3 regions of the Clostridium sp. B9 genome follow, and region 2 is predicted to be linked to each of the others. Evidence: riboswitches for the same ligand, from Rfam matches in the RefSeq annotation. Region 2 holds a riboswitch; each other region holds the start of a gene.

Region 1 (7,801 bases), 1.0 Mb from region 2:
GTTCCATCATAGGAGCTACTTCTAAATATTTAACAAGTCTTTGATTAACATCTCCAACCACAGTGAAATATTTAGTTCCAGTTAATTCTCTTACAACCTTAAACTGAAGTGGTGAATAGTCTTGAGCCTCATCTATAACTACATGTCTGTAATCTCTTGAAGCTTTCTTTCCCTCTAACTTAATTGATAAATATAATATTGGTGCTAAATCATTTATTGTATATTCACCTTTTTCTCCATTAAACCTATCATATATATCAACTATACTCTCTCTTGAAATCCAACTATCTAAAGCAGCTCTTGAGTGCATAACCTCTTTAACTATTTCTCTTATTCTTATTTTTCTTCTAAACTCTAGATTGTTTTCTTCAATTAAAAGTTCTTCTGGAGTTAACTTTTCTCTTTCTTTTCTTAATTCCTCATTAAGCTCCCAAACTTTTTCATCTCTTTTATCCTTTATCTTTGATAATATTATTCTCTTAATCTTATCAACTCTTCTGAATAAAGGCATGTATCCATAATGCTTAGTAAATAGTTCCTCTATCTCTTCTTTTGAAAGCACTACTTCATCAAAATATTTTACATCTTCAATATTAAAATAAGTTTTATCCATATCTGAAACTAATTTATCTAAATCAGTTATTATGTTATATGAATTCTTATAAGTAGCATCATTTATGAATTCTTCATCTTTTGAAAGAATTTTTTCTAAGTACTTATCAAAGCTCATTACATATAAATCTTCCTTCATTTCTTTTAAGGCAAAGCTAGCAAATGTTTCTTGCTTAACTCCAACCTCTCCAAGACTAGGAAGAACTTGAGAAATATATTCCATGAATATTCCGTTTGGTCCTAGAATTAAAACTTTATCCTCTAATTCTTTTCTATAATTATATAAAAGATATGCAACCCTATGAAGTGCTATAGTAGTCTTCCCACTACCTGCAACTCCATTAACAACTATGTTAGCAGTTCTATCTTTTCTTATTATCTCATCTTGTTCTTGCTGTATTGTCATAATTACATCTTTAAGTTTATCAGAACTATTGTTACTTAAAACCATTTGTAATATATCATCTTTTACATCTATAGCAGAATCAAATACACCTTTTAACTCACCTTTTTTAACTATAATTTGTCTTCTTCCTTCTATATCACAAGTTACAGCTCCATCTGGTGCATTATATGTAGCTTCCCCTAAACTCCCATGATAGAAAAGTGATGCAACTGGTGCTCTCCAGTCTACAACTACTGGCTCATAACTTCCCTCAGGAGTTACTCCAAATCTACCAACATATAAAGTATCCTTTTGATCTAACTCTAAATCATTGAAAGTAACTCTTCCAAAGTAAGGAGATTCCTTTAATATTGTTAACTCTTTTAATTTTCTATCTATTGTTGTAAATGACTGCTCTTTCACATATCTCTCATGATCAAAATACTCTATTAGCTTATCTTCATCATCTTTATACTCTTCTAAAGCATTTTTTCTATAGTCTAATATATACTGAGTTACAAATTTTCTCTTATTTATATATGAAAGCATTTCTTCATTTAATATGTTAGAAACTTCCTCTAATTTTCTCTCTTCAACTAAAAATTCTATATCTTTATTATCAGCCATTAGAATCTTCCTTTCCTACATTTCTCTTATCATTATACCCAACTATAATAATAAGATTTCATATTTTTAAATTATAAATCAACATTCACCTAAAATATGGTCTGAAACTTAAAAGTTAAAAAGTGCATGAAGTTTTAGCTTCATGCACATTTTAATTTTATTATTCACCATCAATTTTATTTGTTGAATCAGTGTCTTTTTTTACTTCAGAGTCAGAAGCAATCTCATCCTTTGATAAGTTTAAAGAGTCCTCTTTTGAAGCTTCTAAAGATTTAGCTGCTTCTTGCTGAGCTTCAATCATAGCTTTCATCTCAGCTTGCTTTCTCTCTTCTTCCTCAAGTCTTAAAGCTTCTTCTCTAGCCTTCTTTATGGCTTCTTCTTTTTCTTTTCTCTTAGCCATTGCTTGCTCTCTTAAGCTTTGTATCTCTTGTTTAGCTTTTTCATCAGCTTCTCTCTTTTCTGGATACTTACCATAAACTATTTCCATGAATTCATCACCCATGATAGTTTCTTTATCTAAAAGAACATTTGTTATTTCATCTAATAACTCTCTATTTTCAATTAATATCTTAATTGATTTTTCATGAGCCTTCTTAATTACTTGTAATACTTCTTCATCAGCTATTGCCGCAGTACTTTCTGAACAGTTTCTTACTGGTCTACCATCTAAATATCTACTACTCATAGCTTCTAAAGCCATCATATCAAATCTTTCACTCATACCATAAATAGTAATCATATTTCTTGCTGATTGAGTGGCTCTTTCTATATCATTTGAAGCACCTGTAGTTATTGTATTAAATACTACTTCTTCAGCAGCTCTACCACCTAGCATAACTGATATTTGATCTATCATCTCATCTTTAGATACTAAATACTTTTCTTCTTCTGGAAGCTGCATTGTATATCCTAAAGCCCCCATTGTTCTAGGTACTATTGTTATCTTATGAACTGGATCTGTATTATTTAATAAAGCAGCAACTAATGCGTGCCCAACTTCATGATAAGCAACAATTTTCTTTTCTTTTGGTGAAAGTATTCTATCCTTCTTCTCTTGACCAGCTATGATAACTTCAACAGCTTCATCCAAGTCTTCTTGGATAACTACTTTTCTACCATGTTTAACTGCTCTTAAGGCAGCTTCATTAACTATGTTAGCTAAGTCAGCTCCAACTGCTCCTGGAGTAGATTTTGCTACTTCTTCTAACGAAACGTCATCTGCTAATTTAACATCTCTAGAGTGAACTTTTAATATTTCTTCTCTACCTATTAAATCTGGTCTATCAACTATAATTCTTCTATCAAATCTACCTGGTCTTAATAATGCTTTATCTAGAACCTCTGGTCTATTTGTAGCTGCTAATATAACAACTCCTTTTGAAGAATCAAAACCATCCATCTCAGTTAATAATTGGTTTAGAGTTTGTTCTCTTTCATCATTACCTTGAATTGAACCTTCTCTACTTTTACCAATAGCATCAATCTCATCTATAAATACTATACATGGAGCTTTTTCTTCAGCTTGCTTGAATAAATCTCTTACTCTTGCAGCACCCATACCAACAAACATCTCAACGAAGTCTGAACCTGACATTGAGAAGAATGGTACTTTAGCTTCTCCTGCAACAGCTTTAGCAAGTAAAGTTTTACCTGTTCCTGGAGGCCCTACTAGTAAAGCACCCTTTGGAAGTTTAGCTCCTATAGCTACATACTTACTTGTATCGTGTAAAAAGTCTACTATTTCAACTAAAGACTCTTTAGCTTCTTCTTGACCTGCAACATCTTTAAATGTTATTCCAGTCTCATTCTCAGCATAAAGTTTGGCATTGTTCTTTCCAAATGACATCACTCCGCCACCCATTTTATTATTCATTTTAGAGAACATCATTCTTCCTAAGAAGAAAATAAGTAATAATGGGAATACCCATGACATTAGTAAACCTACAAACTGATAGTTTTCAGGCTTAGCAACATTAAAGCCTACTCCTGCTGCTGTTAAATCTTTTATTAAATCAGGTTGAGTTATACCAGCTACTGCTGGGTTAGTTGTATATAATATCTTTCCTTTTGCTTTACTGCTATCAGAAGGAGTTATTTCTATTTGATTTCCCACAAAATTAACTGATTTAACTTCTTTCTTATCTACCATCTGCATAAAAGTACTGTAATCTACTTTTTCATATAATAACTCATCTTTAACCATATTAAAAGTTAATACTATACCAAATGCAATGATACCATATATAAGAATATATTTAAGTATTTTTTTATCTTTAAACATACCTCATTCCTCCTTTTCTAATGTTTATTCTACAAATCCAATTCTATTAAAAGGATATACTGTTATCTGTGCTTTTGCTTCTATATCTTTCCCATCTATATATGGATTCTTCCAATATCTAGCGTCATCACTATTATCTCTGTTGTCACCTAACATAAGAAACTTTCCTTCTGGAACATCAAAAGACATATCTGTTTTTCCACCTTGGTACTTAACATAGTCTTCTTGAAGTTTCTCCCCATTAATGTAAACTGAACCATCACTTTTCACCTCAACATGTTCACCTGGTAACCCAATAACACGTTTAAGAAGTGGTTCATGAAGTTCATCTGACTCGAAAACTACTATGTCTCCTCTTTTTATATTGGAAGGATTATAAATTCTTGTAACAAATAATTGATCCCCAATCTCTACTGTTGGCATCATTGAACCTGTTGGAACCTTAATCTTAAACAGTACAAATTTATGAATCAAAGCGGCTAATAGTAAGGCTGCTAAGATTGGTATTATCCAATCAAAAAAGAATGAATTCTTCTTTGCTACATTTTTTGCCATTATTCTTCCCACATACCTTTCATTAAATCTTCAATCTCTTTTCTTCTTCTTATTGTAAGTTCTTTATCTACCAAAAACTTACCTTCTTTACCTTTTACTAAAACATCCCCCTCTTTTACAGCTCCTATTACATCGTCACTTTTCAATTCCAAAATGCTTTCATTTTCATCTTCACATACAATAAAATTTTCTTCAATTCTATCGACTATTAATTCCTTCATTTTATACTCCTCATCATCAAATTATATAAGAAATATTAAAGTTTAACTAAATTAATCCTTAACATCTTTAGAATCATAAATACTAATGTTTAATTTAAAAGTGTCACATATAAGTATATCACAAATTACCATAACTTTGTAAACTTTAATTCATACTTTTACTCTCAACTTTTAAAATTATTTTACTTTAATTTTACCAGTAGTTTATGTCTTTTTTATGTCTATTTTACTTTTATATTCATTTTTTCTCTCTCTTTTATTATATACTTTAATCTAATATTCTAAATACATTTACTAAAATATTTTTAAATTTACTATTGGCAATTTTGTTTCAATATAAAAATAAAAAAGATTGCATAATATTATATTTACTATGCAACCCACCATATCTTTATTACTTAAATATATTCATTTCTTAACATATCCTCATAAGTCTCTCTTCTACACATAAGCCTTGAAACCCCATTGTTAATACTAACAACAGCAGCTTTTGGAATCCTATTATAATTATTAGCCATTGAATGTCCATATGCCCCAGTAGACATTATTGCTAAAATATCCCCTGTTTCCATTTTGGGCATTTCTATTGAATTTAGGAGAACATCTCCTGATTCACAACATTTTCCTGCTACTGTTACAGTTTCTCTAGATTCATCATAAACCCTATTAGCTATTATTGATTCATAATGAGCACTATATAAAGCTGGTCTTATATTATCACTCATTCCACCATCTACACTAACATATTTTCTTATATTAGGTATTTCCTTAATAGCCCCAACAGTATATAAAGTAAATCCTGCATTTCCTATAATACTTCTTCCTGGTTCTACACTTAATATAGGAACTTCCATATTTAATCTTTCACAAACTTCCTCGGCTTTTCTTAATATAGTTGAACAATAATCCTCAATCTCTCTTGGTGCATCACCTTCAGTATAATAAATACCAAAACCTCCACCTAGGTCTAACTCTTTTATTTCATATCCAAGTCTTTCTTTTATTTCATTTATAAGATTAAGCATTATCTCAGTTGTATCTTCAAAAGGTTCTAGTTCAAATATTTGTGATCCTATATGACAATGTAATCCACTTAATTCAACATATTCTAAATCTAATACATGCTTAACTACATCAAATACTGTATCTCCAATTACAGGGAATCCAAATTTTGAATCTAACTGTCCAGTTTTTATATACTCATGTGTGTGAGCCTCAACTCCTGGAGTTATTCTTAAATAAACTTTTTGAACTCTTCCATATTCTTTAGCTATAGAATTTAAAGTTTCTAACTCATGTAAATTATCAACTATAAATCTGCCTATACCAAGTCTAACTCCTAAGTCTATCTCATAACTTGATTTGTTATTTCCATGAAAATATATTCTTTCTAAAGGAAATCCTGCTTTGTACGCTGTATAAAGCTCTCCCCCTGAAACTACATCTAAATATAAATTTTCTTCATTCACTAAGTTGCACATTGCCATATTTATAAAAGCCTTACCTGCATAAGTAACTCTGTTGTTTCTTTTCTCACACTCCATAGAAGAATAATATCTTCTACAATTGCTTCTAACCAATTCCTCATCAATTACATATAAAGGAGTTCCAAATTCCTTTGCTAAAGCACTTGCTTTAACTCCTCCCACGTATAATTCATTTTCTTCAACTCTCATTGTTCCAAATAATTTCATATCTTATCCTCCACACAATTATAATATTTTAGTGGTAGAGTATAAAAGTATGCAAAGCTACTGACAGTTTGGCATTTTATTCCAATAAATAAAGCAGCAAAGGAACACCTTTGCTGCTCAAATAGCAACTTAGCGTACCTTGTAGCACTCCACTTTTTTTAAAGTGACAGTTATATGTATATTTTACATATCCCCAGGAAAATCGACTACCATCTCTAATCCTTCGGCTATGATCCCTTTCATCATATCTCATCACTCGTCAGCTCCATATGATTACTCTTAATCACAGCACCTCTACTTTGGTCCTATTTCTTACTTTATTCAATAATTATTATATTAATATTTGACTATAATGTTACTAAATATAAAAAAAAATTGCAACACTATTTTAAAAACTTATTAATAAAAATAGTTGTACATTCTAATTATTAGTAATTTCATTTTATCTCTAAAGAAATTTTAACAAACTACTATTATACTAATAAAAAAGCTATGTTTTAAATCAACACTCACTTAAAACATAACCAAATAAAAAAAACTTATATTTATAATATAAACATATAAATATAAGTCTTGTAATATATTAATTTTTATAAGTTACACTTACCACTCTCACATCTAAAAGCTTTTGTTCCTTTATATCCAATTTCTTTTAAAACTTTTCTAACAACTCTTTTTCCTACTTTATCTTCATTGAGTTCACAAAGAGCATCCTCTATATTATACCAAGCTATTCCTTCGACCTCAGTAGATTTTTTAATCTCTCCTGATTCATAATAAGCTATATATGTAAGCATAAGCAATTCTTTTCCCTCTACATAATCACTACCTAAATATTTCACATCTCTAACAGTTATACCGGTTTCTTCTTTAACCTCTCTGTAAACAGTATCCTCTGCTTCTTCATCAATGCCTACATATCCAGATATAAGAACCTTTGAATCTTTGTATATATAACTTTGTTTTAATAAAATTATCTCATCACCTTTAATAACAGCAACCACAACACAAGGTTTTGGTAAATCAAAAAACATCATATCATGTTCACTGCAATAAGGAACCATTCCTTCATCCCAACTATCTTTAAGTTCTAACTTCTTACCGCATAATGGACAATAATTAAACTTCATATAAATACCTTTAGAAAAGTTTATTAAAACGCTGAATTTCTCACTAAAATCAATCATATATTTTTCTAAAACACTTTAGCAAAGAATATCTTAAATCTCTTAAATAGAAACTTTATTCAACATTACTACACTTAACTAAAGTTCACCACCTTTCTTATTCTCAAATACTCTATATTTATTTTATTAGCGCTATTTTAAAGCAACTATAGTATTATTTCAACAGGATTTAGTAACTCTATTTCTTCTTCAGTTACTCTACAATTGTATGAAAATATATCTACACCTTTAGATTTAGC
Region 2 (7,801 bases):
TTGATTAATGAACCATCTAAAGCTTCATCATTTTCTTTTATTAAATCTGCTGTCCTTATAAAATTTCTAACATTGTATTTAGAAGCAAGCTTAAGTAACTTTGTAAGTTTATTTACATCCTCAAAATAATCTAAGTAGATTACTACTTTAAAAAGGTTTCTTTTAAAAATAAGCTCTAATTGTTTATCGTCTAAATTATCTTTAAAGGTTCTATATTTTTTAGAATTTGTAAAGTTATTTGACATGACTACAACTCCGAAACCTTCCTTTGAAAATCTGTGACATAGTGATTCTATAAGGGCATTCTGATTTCCTATAATAAATATCTTATTCATAATAACCTCCTTTCTTTTTTTATCTTACTCTTTATTGATAAATTGTCAATAATTTGTTAATGATTCACATTTACTTATTTAAGTATGGAGATTTTCTTTTTTAGTTTTTGGCAATATAGAACAATATATTCAAACAAAAAAAAGAAGAGGCTATAAATAACCTCTTCTTTTTATTTAAATATTCTATTGATATTTGACTTCATCTCTAGTTAAATCAACATCTTCTAATTTTATAAACTTAGTTTTATATCTAATTTTATAGTATAAATATAATCCTACAAATAGTGGAATTCCAATATATGATGAAATTAATCCACCCCAATCTACTCCATTTGTAACATCTAAGTATGCGTATCCTTGTCCTAAAACAACTACGCCACATAATAGTAATGCAATTATAGGTCCAAATGGGAATAACTTAGCTTTATAAACTAACTTATTTAAATCTTTTCCTTGAGCTACATAAGCTTTTCTAAATCTATAATGACAAAGGGCTATTCCAAGCCATGCTATAAATCCTGAAAGTCCTGAAGCTGCTACAAGCCATACGTAAACAACATTTTCTGCATAGATACCTGTTAAAAAACATAAACTTGCAATTATTGTAGTTAATATGATTGCGTTAACTGGAACACCATTTTTGCTTGTCTTTTCAAACATCTTTGGTGCCATTCCACTTTTAGCCATAGAATGAAGCATTCTACTTGATGCATACATACCTGAGTTACCAGCTGATAAAACTGATGTAAGTATTATAGCATTCATTACTGAAGCTGCTCCTGCTAAGCCTAACTTTTGGAACACTATAGTAAATGCACTTGTTTCAACACCTGCTTGTGCATTTGGAACTAAAGCTCCAATTACTAAGATTGTTCCTAAGTAGAATAATAATATTCTCCAGAAAATAGTGTTAACTGCTTTTGGTACATTTTTCTCAGGGTCTTCACTTTCACCAGCTGCAACTCCAACTAGCTCTGTACCTTGAAATGAGAAACCAGCTATTAAGAATATCATGAATATTGATTTTGTTCCTCCAATGAATGGTTCACCATTAGCATAGAAGTTTTTGAAACCAACTTTTTCTCCGCCTAGTATTCCAAATATCATAAGTACACCTACAATAAGGAATATAATAACTGTAGCAACTTTGATTGCTGCAAACCAGAATTCAGATTCACCATATGCTTTTGCTGATAATAAATTAAGACCTAATATAATTACTAAGAATAAAGCACTCCAAACTATTGATGAAACATTAGGAAACCAGAACTTCATTAATAAAGATCCTGCAACCATTTCTGTAGCTATTGTTATAGCCCAGTTGTACCAGTAGTTCCATCCTAAGGCAAATCCTAAGGCTGGATCAATAAATTTGGTAGCATATGTACCGAAAGATCCTGTTTCAGGCATGTAAGTTGCCATTTCTCCTAAGCTTGTACAAAGGAAATAAACCATTACCCCTATTACTCCGTAAGCTACAAAGGCTCCTCCAACACCTGCTTGATGCAAAGTATCTCCCATTGCTAGGAATATACCTGTTCCTATGGCTCCACCCATAGCAATCATGCTAAGATGTCTTGATTTAAGCCCTCTTTTCAAATTAGTATTTTGTTCTTGACTCATTTTTTAGTCCTCCTTATGGTTTTTTTAGTAAGCCATAAGTGATAACTAAGTCCGCTAACAAAAGAAACCCTTAAGCGTGGTTTCATGCTTAAGGGTTTGTAAAGTCTATATACAATACTCTCTTTCATGATAGCACACCACAAATTAATTGTGACAGTGTTAAGCATATTATACTTAACCCCAACCTAATAGAAATTAAAGCTTTTTCTATTGATTTCGGCAAATCATCCTTTCACTTTACTTCAACGTTGCTTACACTCAGTAAGGTTACTTTTAATCATTGCGCCTCTATCTCAGTTATTCACTTTTCATTAACAATTATGAACTCCTATTAATAAATTGTCAAGGAAAAATTCATTTTAACCTTAATGAATTTTAAACCTACATTATATAAGTTAACCTACTTTCAAATATGTAGAAATAAAAAATACTTATATTATATAGCTTGACTTTATATATTAATTATAGTAATATGTATTCATATCGAGAACATATGTATTTAGTAAAAATACAGAAGGGGGCAATTATGAAAAAATTATCTTTAGTAAGCAAAATTTTCTTCGCAATAATTTTAGGAATATTCATTGGGCTAGGATCTTCCTATATAAATACAGAAATACCGGTTAAGATATTAGTAACCTTCAATAGTTTATTTGGAAGCTTACTTAGCTTCTTAATACCACTTATAATAATTGGATTTATATTTCCTGGGATAGCATCCTTAGGAAATAAATCAGGAAAAGGACTTTTAGTAACTACTTTAGTTTCATATATATCAACATTTTCAATTGGATTAATAACTTTCTTTGTAGGAAGCTACATACTTCCTAAATTTATAGTTAGTGCTACTTTAGCTAATAGTGCAGTAAATGTTGAACCATACTTTTCAATAGATATACCTCCAATGGTAAGTGTTATGTCTGCTTTAGCTTTTTCATTCTTATTAGGAATAGGAATTTCTAAAATAAAGAATAGTTACCTATTAAGAGTATCTGAAGAATTTAATCATGTAGTTACATTAACAATAAAGAATATACTAATTCCTTTAGTTCCAGTATATATACTTTCTATATTCGCTAAGTTAAGCTTTAGTGGAGAGATATTTACAACTTTAAAATCTTTTGGAATTGTATATGCCGTATTATTCTCAATACAAGGATTATACTTATTAGTCCAGTATGTAATAGCAGGTTCTATAAAGAAAAAAAATCCTATAAAACTTATAAAGAATATGATTCCAGCTTATATGACAGCTTTAGGAACTCAATCATCAGCAGCTACTATTCCAGTAACTTTAAACTGTGCTAAGGAAAATGGTGTTGAAGAAGATGTATGTGACTTTGTAATTCCTTTAGGAGCTACAATAAACCTAGCTGGTGATACAATAACTTTAGTTCTTGCTTCTATGGCAGTAATGTATATGAGGGGACAAGTTCCTACTATAGGATTAATGCTACCATTTATATTAATGCTTGGAGTAACAATGGTTGCAGCACCTGGTGTACCTGGGGGTGGAGTTATGGCGGCTTTAGGATTACTTGAAGGTATGCTTGGATTTGGTAATGTAGAAAAGTCTTTAATGATAGCATTACATGCAGCACAAGATAGCTTTGGTACTGCTACTAACGTAACTGGTGATGGAGCTATTGCTATAATAGTAGAAGCTATTTTAAAGAGAAAATCTAAAAAGACTGAAGAAAACTTAGATGGTGAAGAGGAATTTATCCCAGAGATAAGTTATAACTAAATATTTTAAGAGCTATATCAAAACATACTACTGTTTGATATAGCTCTTTTGTTGTAAGCTCTACTTTGAATTCAGTGTTAATTTCTAGACATATCACAACTTAATAATAAAACGATACATTTTAAGACGGGTGATTTCTAGATATAGATGAAAGACCATCTTAATAAGTAATTAGAGTTTCATTGGTTATGGAAGAATAATAGCGTTAAGAAGCTTTTTCTGTTTGAACGCAGTGAGTTTAAAAGCTTTAGCTATTATTCTGGAATGACCAATAGAAACTCTTTACGAAATTAAGTTAGGTCTAAAGATATAGCTAGAAATCACCCTATTAAACATATCGTTTTATTTAATAACTATATTGCTGCTTTTAGGGAATAGTTGGTCATATAAAGCATCAAAATTTTCGTCTTCTAAAGTTACTTCTGTATCATCATTTACGTAAAATTGATGCATTGTGTTCATTATTAACTCATATTTCTTTAAGTTTCCTTCTTCAAGTAAAACTTCATAAAGATATGCTAAATGATTTTGTAAATACTCTTGCATATTTTTCATATCTTCATCTGAAATCTTGTTTTCTTTGTGAAGTTTATTAACTGGACCATTTTTAAATATAAAGTATGCTGATCCTTTAGCTATTCTTGCTATGTGTTCTTTAGTTATTTTATCATTATTCATATAATTCCACCTCTCTAATCTAACGTAATAATTATAAAATAAAATTAAATACATTTCAATTTTATCATTTATCATGGTAATCTAGATTTTTTACCCAATTTTACATTAAATTATGAATAAACTTTGTTAAATTATTAATATATTTGACATATTGATGAACAACTTGTATAATCATTTTGTTTGGTGTTCCTTTAAGTTTTTTTAAATACGCTTAAATATTAAATTCACATTCAATAATACGATTCACAAAACTCAAAAACAAGGAGTGTATTAAAAATGAAAAAAGGAAATATTATTCCTAAACTGATATTTTTCTTATTAGGAATGGCAATCATACAATTAGGAGTTGTAATATTCTTATTAACTAACGCTGGGTCTGACCCATTTACTGTATTTACTCAAGGTCTTTCTGATGCTTTAGGTGTTTCAACTGGAAGCGCCAACATGATTATACTTGTTACTTTAGTTATAGGTATCTTCTTAATAGACAGAAAGAGACTTCAAGTTGGTACTTTTGTTCTAGTTTTAGTAATAGGTCCTACTATAGACTTTATTATGAAAACTTTACAAAAATTCGGATTAGACACTATGCTTAATGATGTTAACTTATTTACTAAAGCTATAATCGTAGCTTTAAGCTGTATAATTATAGCTATAGGATTCTCATTTTTAGTTAGTACTGAATTAGGGGTTGCACCAAACGACCTAGTACCTCTTATAATAAGAGATAAAACTAACTTCCAATATCGTTGGATACGTATCTGCTTAGACTTAACATTCTTAGCTATAGGATACGCTTTAGATGGTGTTGTAGGTGTTGGTACAATTATAGCAGTTCTTTTCACTGGTCCAGCTATTCAATTCTTTATGCCACCATGTGAGAAGATTGTACATAAGTTTATAGGAAAAACTGCTACAAAATAATACATAAAAAACCAGTCCTTTTTTGGGACTGGCTTTTTTTATGTATTATAATTCCTGATATTTAGCTATCAATTCTACTAATTCATCGCAGAATGCATCATATCTTTTAGTTGGATGTTTAACTGTTATTTTAATTTCCTCTCCTATTTCCACCCTCTTCTGATCTGGTGAAAATGTAAAGGCCAAGGTATCCTCTCTATTATATATTGGTTTTATAGTAACATGAAAATCTTCTCCTAAAATTTTCTTTCTTAATAATGTCATAATAAATCACCTCTCATTTTTATTATAACAACAAAAGAAAAACATGCCAACTTTGACATGTTTTTGTATTTCTTAAATAATTAGATTGTACTTTCAAAAAAAGCATTTATCTTCTTCATTTCGCTCTCTGGGAAAGTATATTCGCCTAAATCATCTTTATTTATCCATTTATAAGCAGTTATATTAGCTCCACAAGTTACTTTTTCTTTTAATGAACCTGTAAATACCCTTAAATCCTCTTCTTCATTAATATTAAAATCGCATAATTCTTTTAAATCAAAAACTATAGTTTTTAAATCCTCTTTTATAGCTCTGTTTGCACACTTTTCAGGAGTCTCTCTTCCTTTGATTTTTCTCTCAAAGATATACCATAAATGTTCTTCACTCTTTTTTCCTTTTCTTTTTGAAATTAATATGTTATTAAAATCATCCTTTATAATAACAGAACAAAGTTTTATGTTGCTCATATCTTTCTCCCCTTTTACACAATTCGTTTTATATATACATATTATAGCAAATTATAGTATGTTGTTGTATTAATTTATTATAAGTTTAAATAATGTTTTCAATCTTATTTAATTTGAAAACATTATCAATAATCTTTGGATTATATATTAATAAACTTGAAAGGGATTTAATGTAAAACACTTTCTTTTATCCTTTAAAGATTTATATAGCTATCAAGAATTTATACGAATTATATTTTTATAAAAGTTATAATGATTCGGTATATTCAGTATAATTTCAACCACTCTAATTTTATAGCCCCGGGGATTTTTTATAAAAACACGAATATTAAAAAGAAGAGGTTGATTTTAACCACCCTCTTCTTTGTCTTTAATTCATTAACTCAAGAATCTATATTCACTTATAAATAAGGTTCAATTTCAAACTCTAATTAATTTAAATAGTTAATTTTTATTGATTAAATAAGTTGTAAATTATTTATATCAAGTCCATAAGTAACATCTTTTCTTTCAACTATAACCTTAATCTTCTCTTTTATTTCATCATTTTCTAGAACCTTAGTTAATAACTCTCTAGTTGGATTTATGGCATACGGTATCCCTACATTTTTAAACATAGTGAAATCTCCAGAAGTATCACCATATGCATAACTATTTTCTAAGTCTATATTATATTTTTCTTTAAGATCTAGAATAGCATTTTCTTTGCTTTCTGAATCCCACATAGGAATTATGTCACCATTATATGTATTATCTTCTCCAAGTTTATAAATTGTTCCCTTAAAGTCATTCATATTATATTTAGCTGACATTTCCTTTACAAGTTCATAAGGGGAACCAGATATAGCTATTACTATGTGTCCTTGTTCTTGGTGCCATTTAATTCTTTCTCTAGTAAAAGTATAAACTCTATCACCTTTTTGCTCTATAACTTTTTTAGCTATGTATTCTATATGATAGTTGCTTATTCCTTTTATAGCTTCTGTATATATATCAACCATTTTTAAAAGGTATTCATCATAATCGCCTTGTCTTTTATCCCATTTTAAGAAGGCTGGTCTTACATCTTTATACCACTTAGTTTCATCAACTAGTTCATATTTTATGATTTTTTTAAAAACCTCTGTTATTAGTCCTTCTCTATATATTGTTCCATCAATATCAAAAAATGCTGCTATGTTTTTCTTCATATCAATCACTCCTCTTCTGTAAAAATTCCATTTATGTATTTTTAAACAGTATAACATAAATAAATATTTTTTAAAGTAATTACTTAAAATATGGTTAGATTTAGTTGGTGTTTTTTAGTTAATTTCTAGTTATATATATCAAAAAAAGTGATACAATACATTAAAATTAATCAAAACAAAATTGTACCCATACATTTGATAATAATCTTATAATAATTTACTATATTAATATAGTAAAGTTTAGGAGGGTTCTTTATGGATATAAATTCAAAAGATAGTTTTCAAAAGACTGTTTTTACGGCCTTAATGATTGCAATAATATTTATTTCAGGTAATTTAATAAAAATCCCAACAGTAGGTGGATTTGTTCATCTTGGAGATTGTATGGTTCTTCTTGCAGCTGCTTTATTAGGAAAGAAAAGAGGAGCAATTGCAAGTGGAGTTGGAATGGCTTTAGTTGATTTATATGGTGGGTATATAATATGGGCACCATTTACTTTTATAATAAAAGCATTAATGGCATATATAGCAGGATATGTTTTAGAAGTGAATCATAGAAAAAGCTATCTAGTA
Region 3 (7,801 bases), 1.9 Mb from region 2:
AATCGGAAAAGATAGAATGATTGGAACTATAACAGGAGCCTGCGTTGGTATATCTTTAACATTCATAGCTATATCATTTAAACTTACCAATTTTCAAGGAACTATAACAGGGTTAGGAATTATATTAACAATTTATCTACTTAATCTTCTTAAAAAAAATAGTTCTGTTGTAATTGCCTGTATAGTATTAATAGCTATAATGACTAATCTACATGGAAAAACACCTTATGTATATGCATTCGATAGAGTTATAGACACATTTATAGGTATAATAATTGCTCTTCTAATAAATAATTACATATATAAGTATGAAAAAAAAGTTATGAAAGACATAGAAAACATAGAAGAGAAAATCCTAAGACTTGAAAAAGAAGTTAAAGATGATATAAAAAAAGACATAGAAAACTTTGAAAATAAGAAGAAAAAATAATATAATTTAGCATAACACTATATGATTTAGGGGTGAAATATTTGTTCAACTTTAGCCTGCAAACTATAGGAGCTAGAAATCTAAAAACCTCATTGGCAGTTTTTATTTGTATAATAACCTTTGAGCTTTTAGGTCGCTCTAGTGCCTTCTTTGCTTGTATAGCTGCTATGATGTGTATGCAAGATACTGTTGAAAATTCTTATAAGATGGGAAAGAACAGAATGCTTGGTACTTCTATTGGTGCCATTGTAGGTTTAACCTTAACTGCTATCTTTAACATATTGAATTTAGATCATTTTCTTACTTACGCTTTCTTAACAGCTTTAGGAACAACAGTGGCAATATACTTTTGTATTTTATTTAAATGCAAAGGAGCCGTAAATAGTGCTTGTATTGTTGTCTTTGCAATTATGACAAGTCTAAAGGGAGTTGGCTCATATAATTATGCCTTCAATAGAATTATAGATACGTTCATTGGAGTTATAATAGGTATTTTAGTCAACAGACTTGTATATCCTTATAAAAAGACCAAAGAAGCATAAAAAAAAGAGAAGAATTAGATTCTTCTCTTTTTTATTTATATTAATTATTAGCCGCTGGCTCTTCTACTTTTTTACCGAATATCATAGTTAGTATAAATAAAGCTATTAAAGATATTGGTAATACTACCCAAAAGCTTAATCCTAACCCTGCTGGAATATATCCAAATACTACTGTTATAGCTCCAACAAATAACGCATACCATATCTGAGTTCTAACGTGTTCTATGTGGTCACAGCCTGCTCCAGTTGAAGAAAGGATTGTTGTATCTGATATTGGAGAGCAATGATCTCCAAATATTGCTCCTGTTAAAACTGCTGATGTACTAACTATTACAAACTGCCAATCTGGATTTATAGCAAATGCTAATGGGATTGCTAAAGGCATTAATATTCCCATTGTTCCATAAGCTGTACCTGTTGCAAAAGCAATTACTGAACCAAGTATAAATATAATAGCTGGTAACAAGAATGCTGGTATTGTATCTGATAATACTCCAACTAAATAAGCAGCAGTTCCTAACTCTTTTATTACGGAACTTAATGACCAAGCTAATATAAGAATTACTCCTGTTATTAAAAGACCTTTCATTCCTTCAACCCATATTCCTATACCTTCTGATATAGTAAATATTTTTCTACCTACACCTAAGGCTAAAGCAACTATTGTAGCTAATAATGCTGATTGGAATAAAACTATTGAAGCATCAGCATTTGAGAAAGCAGCCTGTATGCTTGCAAAGCTTAGTGGAGAGTTATTCATCATCTCTATTATTGCCAAATCTTCTCCACCCATTACAGTTACCCATCCACTGTAATAAAATCCAATTAATGATGAGCCTATTAAAACACCTATTGGAATTATTGCATTCCATACACTTAACTTGATTCCCTCTATTGGTTCTAAATCTTCACTATCTGTTGCTGTTTCTGTAACTGGTAATACTTCACCTTTTCTAGCTCTTCTCTCAGCTTTAAGCATTGGGCCAAACTCTCTTAAAGTAATTGCTGATATAACAACAAAAGCTAAGATTAATATGTTATAAAATCTATAAGGTATAGTTTCTAAGAAAACTCCAAATCCATCTGCTTCTATTCCAACACTTTGAAGCGCATCTCCTATTAATCCAACCTCTAATCCTATCCAAGTTGATATTATTGCTAACCCCGCTATTGGAGCTGCAGTAGCATCTATAACAAAAGCTAATTTTTCTCTTGAAACACCTAATTTATCTGTAACTGGTCTCATTATAGGACCAACTATTAATGAATTTGCATAATCATCAAAGAAAACTGCTAACCCTAAAAGCCAAGTTGTAAGCTGTGCACTTTTAACTGTCTTAGCTTTTCTTGCTAAAGCTTCAGCTATCGCCTTAGCTCCTCCCATTTTAGCTACTAAGTGAATAACTCCTCCTATAACTAAAACTTGAAGGATAATACCTGCATTCCATGGATCCGCTAAAGAGTTTAAAGCTCTATAAGTAAAATCTATAAATCCTTGAGTTAACGCTTGAATTACGTTAAATCCGTTTAGTTGTAACATTACGCATCCTGTCATTGTACCTATGAATAGTGAAACTATAACATTCTTTGTTATGAAAGCTAGCACTATTGAAACTAATGGTGGTAAAACCGTCCATAAGCCAAATTTAGCTGAGTTTACCGCCGCAATATCTTCAGTTGCAAAAACTAAAGTTGAACATAGCATTGTCATAATAAAAACTGCTAAAAAAACTTGAAATCTTGTTCTGTTTCTCATTTTGAAATCCCCCTTAAAATATTAGTGAATTAATCTATAGAGGCCCTATTTTCATTACTATTATCTCTAAATACTTTTATATTTATTAATAAAAAAAGACCTTAGGCTTAATCAACCTAAGGTCTTAATAGTACGAAACTTCTCTGTTAAATAAACATATTCTTACTAGTATGATTCCCTAAGATGATAGCACTCCACAAATTTTCTTGTGACAGTGTTACACATATTCTGTGCAACCCCAGCATCTAGCCTCAAAGCTTTGACTAGAAACTTCGGCGATAATCCCTTTCCTAACACTTCTACGTTGCTTAACTCTGTCTTAGTACTATTGATTGCTCGCGCCTCTACCTCTTTTAAACTATTCACTTTTCGAATTATTATATTGTATATATTTATACACTATAACTATGAGTGTTTCAACCATTTTATAACTTTATTAACTATTTATTAAAAAAATCCAGACTTTATTATAGAAATTAAAAGCCAAAATCCAAATACTCCAGAAACAACAAATCCTATAACACCTAATAATGGAACTCCTTCAAAAGTAGGACCAATCCTAGCATCTACTATTAAAGAAGAGCCTATTATCATACATCCAACAATAAGTGCAAATGATATTCTATTAACCATTCTATTTAAATCAGTTAAAGGCTTATCCAGTCCATTAACCTCTATCTGCATCTTAGTTCTTCCATTTGATAAACTATCCACTAGCTCTGAAAACTTAGTAGGAATCTCAAGGCTTTTTTCTGCAAATTTATATGCACCAATTATAAGTTTATCCTTATCTAAACTTTCTAGCATTGCCTCTTTATTTCTTTCTTTTATGTAAGGGAAAATACACTCCATAATCTCTAGATCTGGATCAATTTTCGCTACAACCCCTTCTAAAATCACTATAGACCTTACTAAAGTAACAAGTTCTTTAGGCATTTGCAAATTATTTCTTTCAGCTATATCAAATATCTCTTTGAATAAATCTGATATTTTTATACTTTTTAAAGAAGCATTTATGTATCTTAAAACTATGTTGTTTAAGTCATCATATAAAATCGAAGTCTTAACTGGTCCCTTTCTTATGGCAATAGCATTAACGAAATCAACTAAAGTATCTATATCATCTAAAGCCATTGCTATCATAGCCTTCGTAAGCCATTTTTTAAGATTTGCATCTAGTTCTCCAACTAGGCCAAAATCTATAAAATATATCTTACCATCTTTTATGAAAAGATTTCCTGGATGGGGGTCACCATGAAAAAATCCATCTTCAAATACTTGTTTAAAAAACGAATTAGCTAATTTATTCGCTATATCTTTTCTATCATATCCTTCACGCTCTAATATCTTATCATCAGTTATTTTGTACCCTTCAATATACTCCATTGTTAAAACTTTTTTAGAAGTCAATCTATCTATAATTGTAGGTGCACTAACACATGCAACATTTTTATTTAAAACTTTAAATTTAACTGTATTCTTAGCCTCTTTTATAAAATCAAGTTCTTTAAGCGTAGCATCTTCAATTTCTTTAAATGCTTCAAATGGATTTACAGGAATATTAGACATATGTGCTGTTGTAAATCTACTTAATCTTCTAAGTATGCTTAAATCAAGCTTCATCTTCTCTGCAATTTCATAATGTTGAACCTTAACAACAACCTCTCTTCCATCAAGCAAAGTAGCTCTATGAACTTGCGCAATAGATGCTGATGCTAATGGTCTTTCACTAAAATACGTAAAGTAAGTATCTATACTTGTTCCAAAAGATTCTTGAAATATTTCTTTAACTTTATCAAAACTAGTTATCTCATTCTCATCCTGAAGCTTCTCCAGCTCCTTTATATAAGCCTTAGGAAGTAAATCTGGCCTTGTACTAAGTATTTGTCCTATCTTAACAAATGTAGCCCCTAATTCCTCTAAAGCCTCTCTAAAAGCCTGTGGTCTAGGTTCACCTTTTTTGCTATTAGGTAATTTGCTAGATACTAAGAAATCAAAACCATAATAAGTAAAAACCCTAACAATTTCTCTTAACCTCTGAACACCTTGTCTCTTACTCATAAACTCACCTCCTATACTATCTAACTTAGAAAAACTATTGTTATTTTCCATAAGCAATTTAATTTTTTAATTTATAACCTTACTTATATCAAAAATCTAAATAAAACTTATAAATATCTTAAAAAACTTAACCTAAGTTCCCTAATATATTTATAAGTTTTATCATCAATTGATTTTGAGATATATCTCAAAAACCTTACTCTTCTCTATTATTTAATTTATCTTCTAAAACAGCTACTCTCTCTCTTAATTTATTTATTTCTTCAAGAGTTTCTTTATTAGCTTCATCATACATAGCTTTGAAGTCATCCTTTGAAAAAGGTTTAAGCTTCTCTAATTTTTCATTTATTTCATTTGTAGCTTCATTTGTTCTTTCTTGTACATTTCTTTTTAATTCTTCTGATAATACTTTACCATCTTCAACAGTCATTCTTCCTTTAGAAACCATGTCTCCTATGAAAGAATCTGCTTTTTCATAAGCTGTAGCAGCAGTTCCAACTCCAGCTAACATAGCTTTTTTTAATTCATTTATCATATTGATCATCTCCTAAAACCATAGTATTTTCTTATGAATTTATTTAATTCTACTCTTAATTTCTTCAGAAATAAAGCTTATTATTCTTAAAGTAAACTTAAATTTAGAATTATTTATTACTCATAAACTTCTCTATATCTTCTACTGATTTTATGCAATCCTTAGTTAAAACTTCACAACCATCTTTAGTAACTAAAACATCATCCTCTATTCTAATACCGATACACTCTTCTTCAATGTATAGTCCAGGCTCTACAGTATATACCATTCCTTCTTCAAGGATTATATTTCTCTTTCCAACATCATGAGTATCAAGTCCTAAGCTATGTCCTATTGAGTGGAAGTAATACTTTCTAAACTCTTTCTTATCTTCAATAAGTCCAAGTCTAACACAAGCTTCTGCTAAAAGGTTATTCGCCTTTTCATTTAACTCAACAAAACCTACTCCAGGTCTTATAGAGTTTATTATCTCTTCATTAACCTTTAAAACTTCCTCATATACTTCTTTTTGTCTTTTTGAGAATTTACCATTAGCAGGGAATGTTCTTGATATATCTCCATTATAGTAGTTAACTTGAGCACCTAAATCAAATAGAATTAAATCCCCATCTTTGATTTCACTATTATTATCTACATAATGTAAAGTAGCCGCATTAACTCCAGCTGCTGCTATTGTTTTGAAAGCATAATCCTTAACACCATGCTGCTTTAAATAGAAATCAAAGTAAGCCTCTAATTCATATTCCTTCATTCCAGGCTTACACTCTTTCATTAAAAGTTCTACACCCTTAGCCGTTATGTCTGCAGCCTTCTTGATTTCTTCTACTTCTTCTGCACATTTAATCTGTCTTAGATCAGCTATTTTACTATAAGTATCCTTTACTACCACCTGAGGATATTTTTCTCTTATTTCCTTAGCAAATCCTTGACTCTTACTAACCTCTTCGTTAAATCCTACTCTCTCTAAATCTAAGTATAAGATCTCAGCTATTCCATTAACAAATAAAGTGTTTAAATCACCTTCAAATTGTTCTAAGTATTTTATATTTTCAATTCCTGAAACCTCTTTAGCCTCATAATCTCTAATTGTCTTTCCAGTCCATTTTTCTTGCTCTAAATTAGGTCTTAATATATATAAGTTCTCTTCGGTGATTCCACCAATCTTTTTAATAACTAAAATATGTTTTTCTTCATCTATTCCTGTTAAGTAATAGAAATTTCTATTAGGAGTAAATGGGAAATACTCATCAGCAGTCTTTCTCTTTGCTTCTCCTGCAAACAATACTAGTACTGAATTATCATCTAATTTCTTTAATAAATTCTCTCTGTTCTTAGTAAAAACTAATTTGTTCATCTAAATCCCTCCAATTCCTATTTATTAAATTTTACCATATATACCTTTTAAAATCTTATCTTTAGAATGACATATTTTTATTTTTATCTAAATTAAAAAAAATACTCACTAGTTACCTAGTGAGTATTTATTATTCATCTTAGTACAAAACTACTAAACTCTGTCTTTTTTGCCTTCGAAAGCGTTAGTGTACATTTGCTTGATTTCACTGATTAATGGGTATCTTGGGTTAGCTCCTGTACATTGGTCATCGAATGCATCTTCACTCATTTTTTCTAATGTAGCGTAGAAGGCTTCTTTTGAAACTCCGCAATCAGCTATTGTTGCAGGGATTCCAACAGTCTTCTTAAGACCATCTATAGCTTTGATTAAGTTGTTAACTTTCTCATCTTCATTCTTTCCACCTAATCCTAAGTAGTCAGCTATTACAGCGTATCTCCACTTAGCATTTGGATACTTGTATTGTGGGAATGCAGCTTGTTTTCTTGGGTTGTCAACAGCGTTGAATCTTATTACTTGGTCGATTAAGATTCCGTTAGCAACTCCGTGAGCTATATGGTGCTCTGATCCTAATTTGTGTGCCATTGAGTGACATACTCCTAAGAATGCGTTAGCGAATGCCATACCTGCCATTGTTGAAGCGTGAGCCATTTTCTCTCTTGCTTTAACATTTGTAGTTCCCTCAGCGTAAGCTTGTGGTAAGTATTTGAATATTAATCTGATAGCTTCTAAAGCTAATCCGTTAGTGTACTCTGATGCTAAAACTGAAACATAAGCTTCTAAAGCATGAGTTAATGCGTCAATTCCTGATGCAGCTGTTAATCCTTTTGGCATGTTCATCATAAGTTCAGCATCTATGATAGCCATATCTGGAGTTAACTCGTAATCTGCTAATGGGTATTTTACTCCTGTTTCTTCATCAGTTATAACTGCGAATGGAGTTACTTCTGAACCAGTACCAGCTGATGTTGGAACTGAAATCATCATAGCTTTTTGACCCATAGTTGGGAATGGGTAAACTCTCTTTCTTATATCCATAAATCTCATTGCTAAATCTTCGAAAGCAACTTCTGGATGCTCATACATTACCCACATAATCTTAGCAGCGTCCATTGGTGAACCT

The links. A riboswitch is a leader RNA that binds a small molecule or an ion and turns the genes downstream of it on or off. The one in region 2 is predicted to bind lysine.
Region 1: linked by a shared signal. The riboswitch ahead of lysA (diaminopimelate decarboxylase) and the one ahead of ACQZHJ_RS08730 (amino acid permease) in region 2 are both predicted to bind lysine.
Region 3: linked by a shared signal. The riboswitch ahead of ACQZHJ_RS17075 (Na+/H+ antiporter NhaC family protein) and the one ahead of ACQZHJ_RS08730 (amino acid permease) in region 2 are both predicted to bind lysine.

Annotation. Positions count from the first base shown of each region.
Region 1 covers NZ_JBNWKA010000003.1:891,735-899,535, reverse strand. Annotated here, with positions in the region: gene ACQZHJ_RS04040 (HelD family protein) at 1-1,624, opposite strand, end outside; gene ftsH (ATP-dependent zinc metalloprotease FtsH) at 1,785-3,905, opposite strand; gene lepB (signal peptidase I) at 3,930-4,460, opposite strand; gene ACQZHJ_RS04025 (DUF3006 domain-containing protein) at 4,460-4,681, opposite strand; gene lysA (diaminopimelate decarboxylase) at 5,080-6,375, opposite strand; lysine riboswitch at 6,510-6,680, opposite strand; gene ACQZHJ_RS04015 (NAD(+) diphosphatase) at 6,966-7,505, opposite strand; gene sfsA (DNA/RNA nuclease SfsA) at 7,709-7,801, opposite strand, start outside.
Region 2 covers NZ_JBNWKA010000003.1:1,919,044-1,926,844, reverse strand. Annotated here, with positions in the region: gene ACQZHJ_RS08735 (NAD(P)-dependent oxidoreductase) at 1-335, opposite strand, end outside; gene ACQZHJ_RS08730 (amino acid permease) at 519-1,958, opposite strand; lysine riboswitch at 2,081-2,257, opposite strand; gene ACQZHJ_RS08725 (dicarboxylate/amino acid:cation symporter) at 2,485-3,705, shown strand; gene ACQZHJ_RS08720 (hypothetical protein) at 4,048-4,383, opposite strand; gene ACQZHJ_RS08715 (YczE/YyaS/YitT family protein) at 4,660-5,307, shown strand; gene ACQZHJ_RS08710 (hypothetical protein) at 5,353-5,571, opposite strand; gene ACQZHJ_RS08705 (NUDIX domain-containing protein) at 5,652-6,038, opposite strand; gene ACQZHJ_RS08700 (HAD-IB family hydrolase) at 6,497-7,228, opposite strand; gene ACQZHJ_RS08695 (ECF transporter S component) at 7,484-7,801, shown strand, end outside.
Region 3 covers NZ_JBNWKA010000003.1:3,769,329-3,777,129, forward strand. Annotated here, with positions in the region: gene ACQZHJ_RS17065 (FUSC family protein) at 1-430, shown strand, start outside; gene ACQZHJ_RS17070 (FUSC family protein) at 463-972, shown strand; gene ACQZHJ_RS17075 (Na+/H+ antiporter NhaC family protein) at 1,013-2,728, opposite strand; lysine riboswitch at 2,908-3,083, opposite strand; gene ACQZHJ_RS17080 (ABC1 kinase family protein) at 3,176-4,789, opposite strand; gene ACQZHJ_RS17085 (phasin family protein) at 4,986-5,324, opposite strand; gene ACQZHJ_RS17090 (aminopeptidase P family protein) at 5,434-6,678, opposite strand; gene adhE (bifunctional acetaldehyde-CoA/alcohol dehydrogenase) at 6,832-7,801, opposite strand, start outside.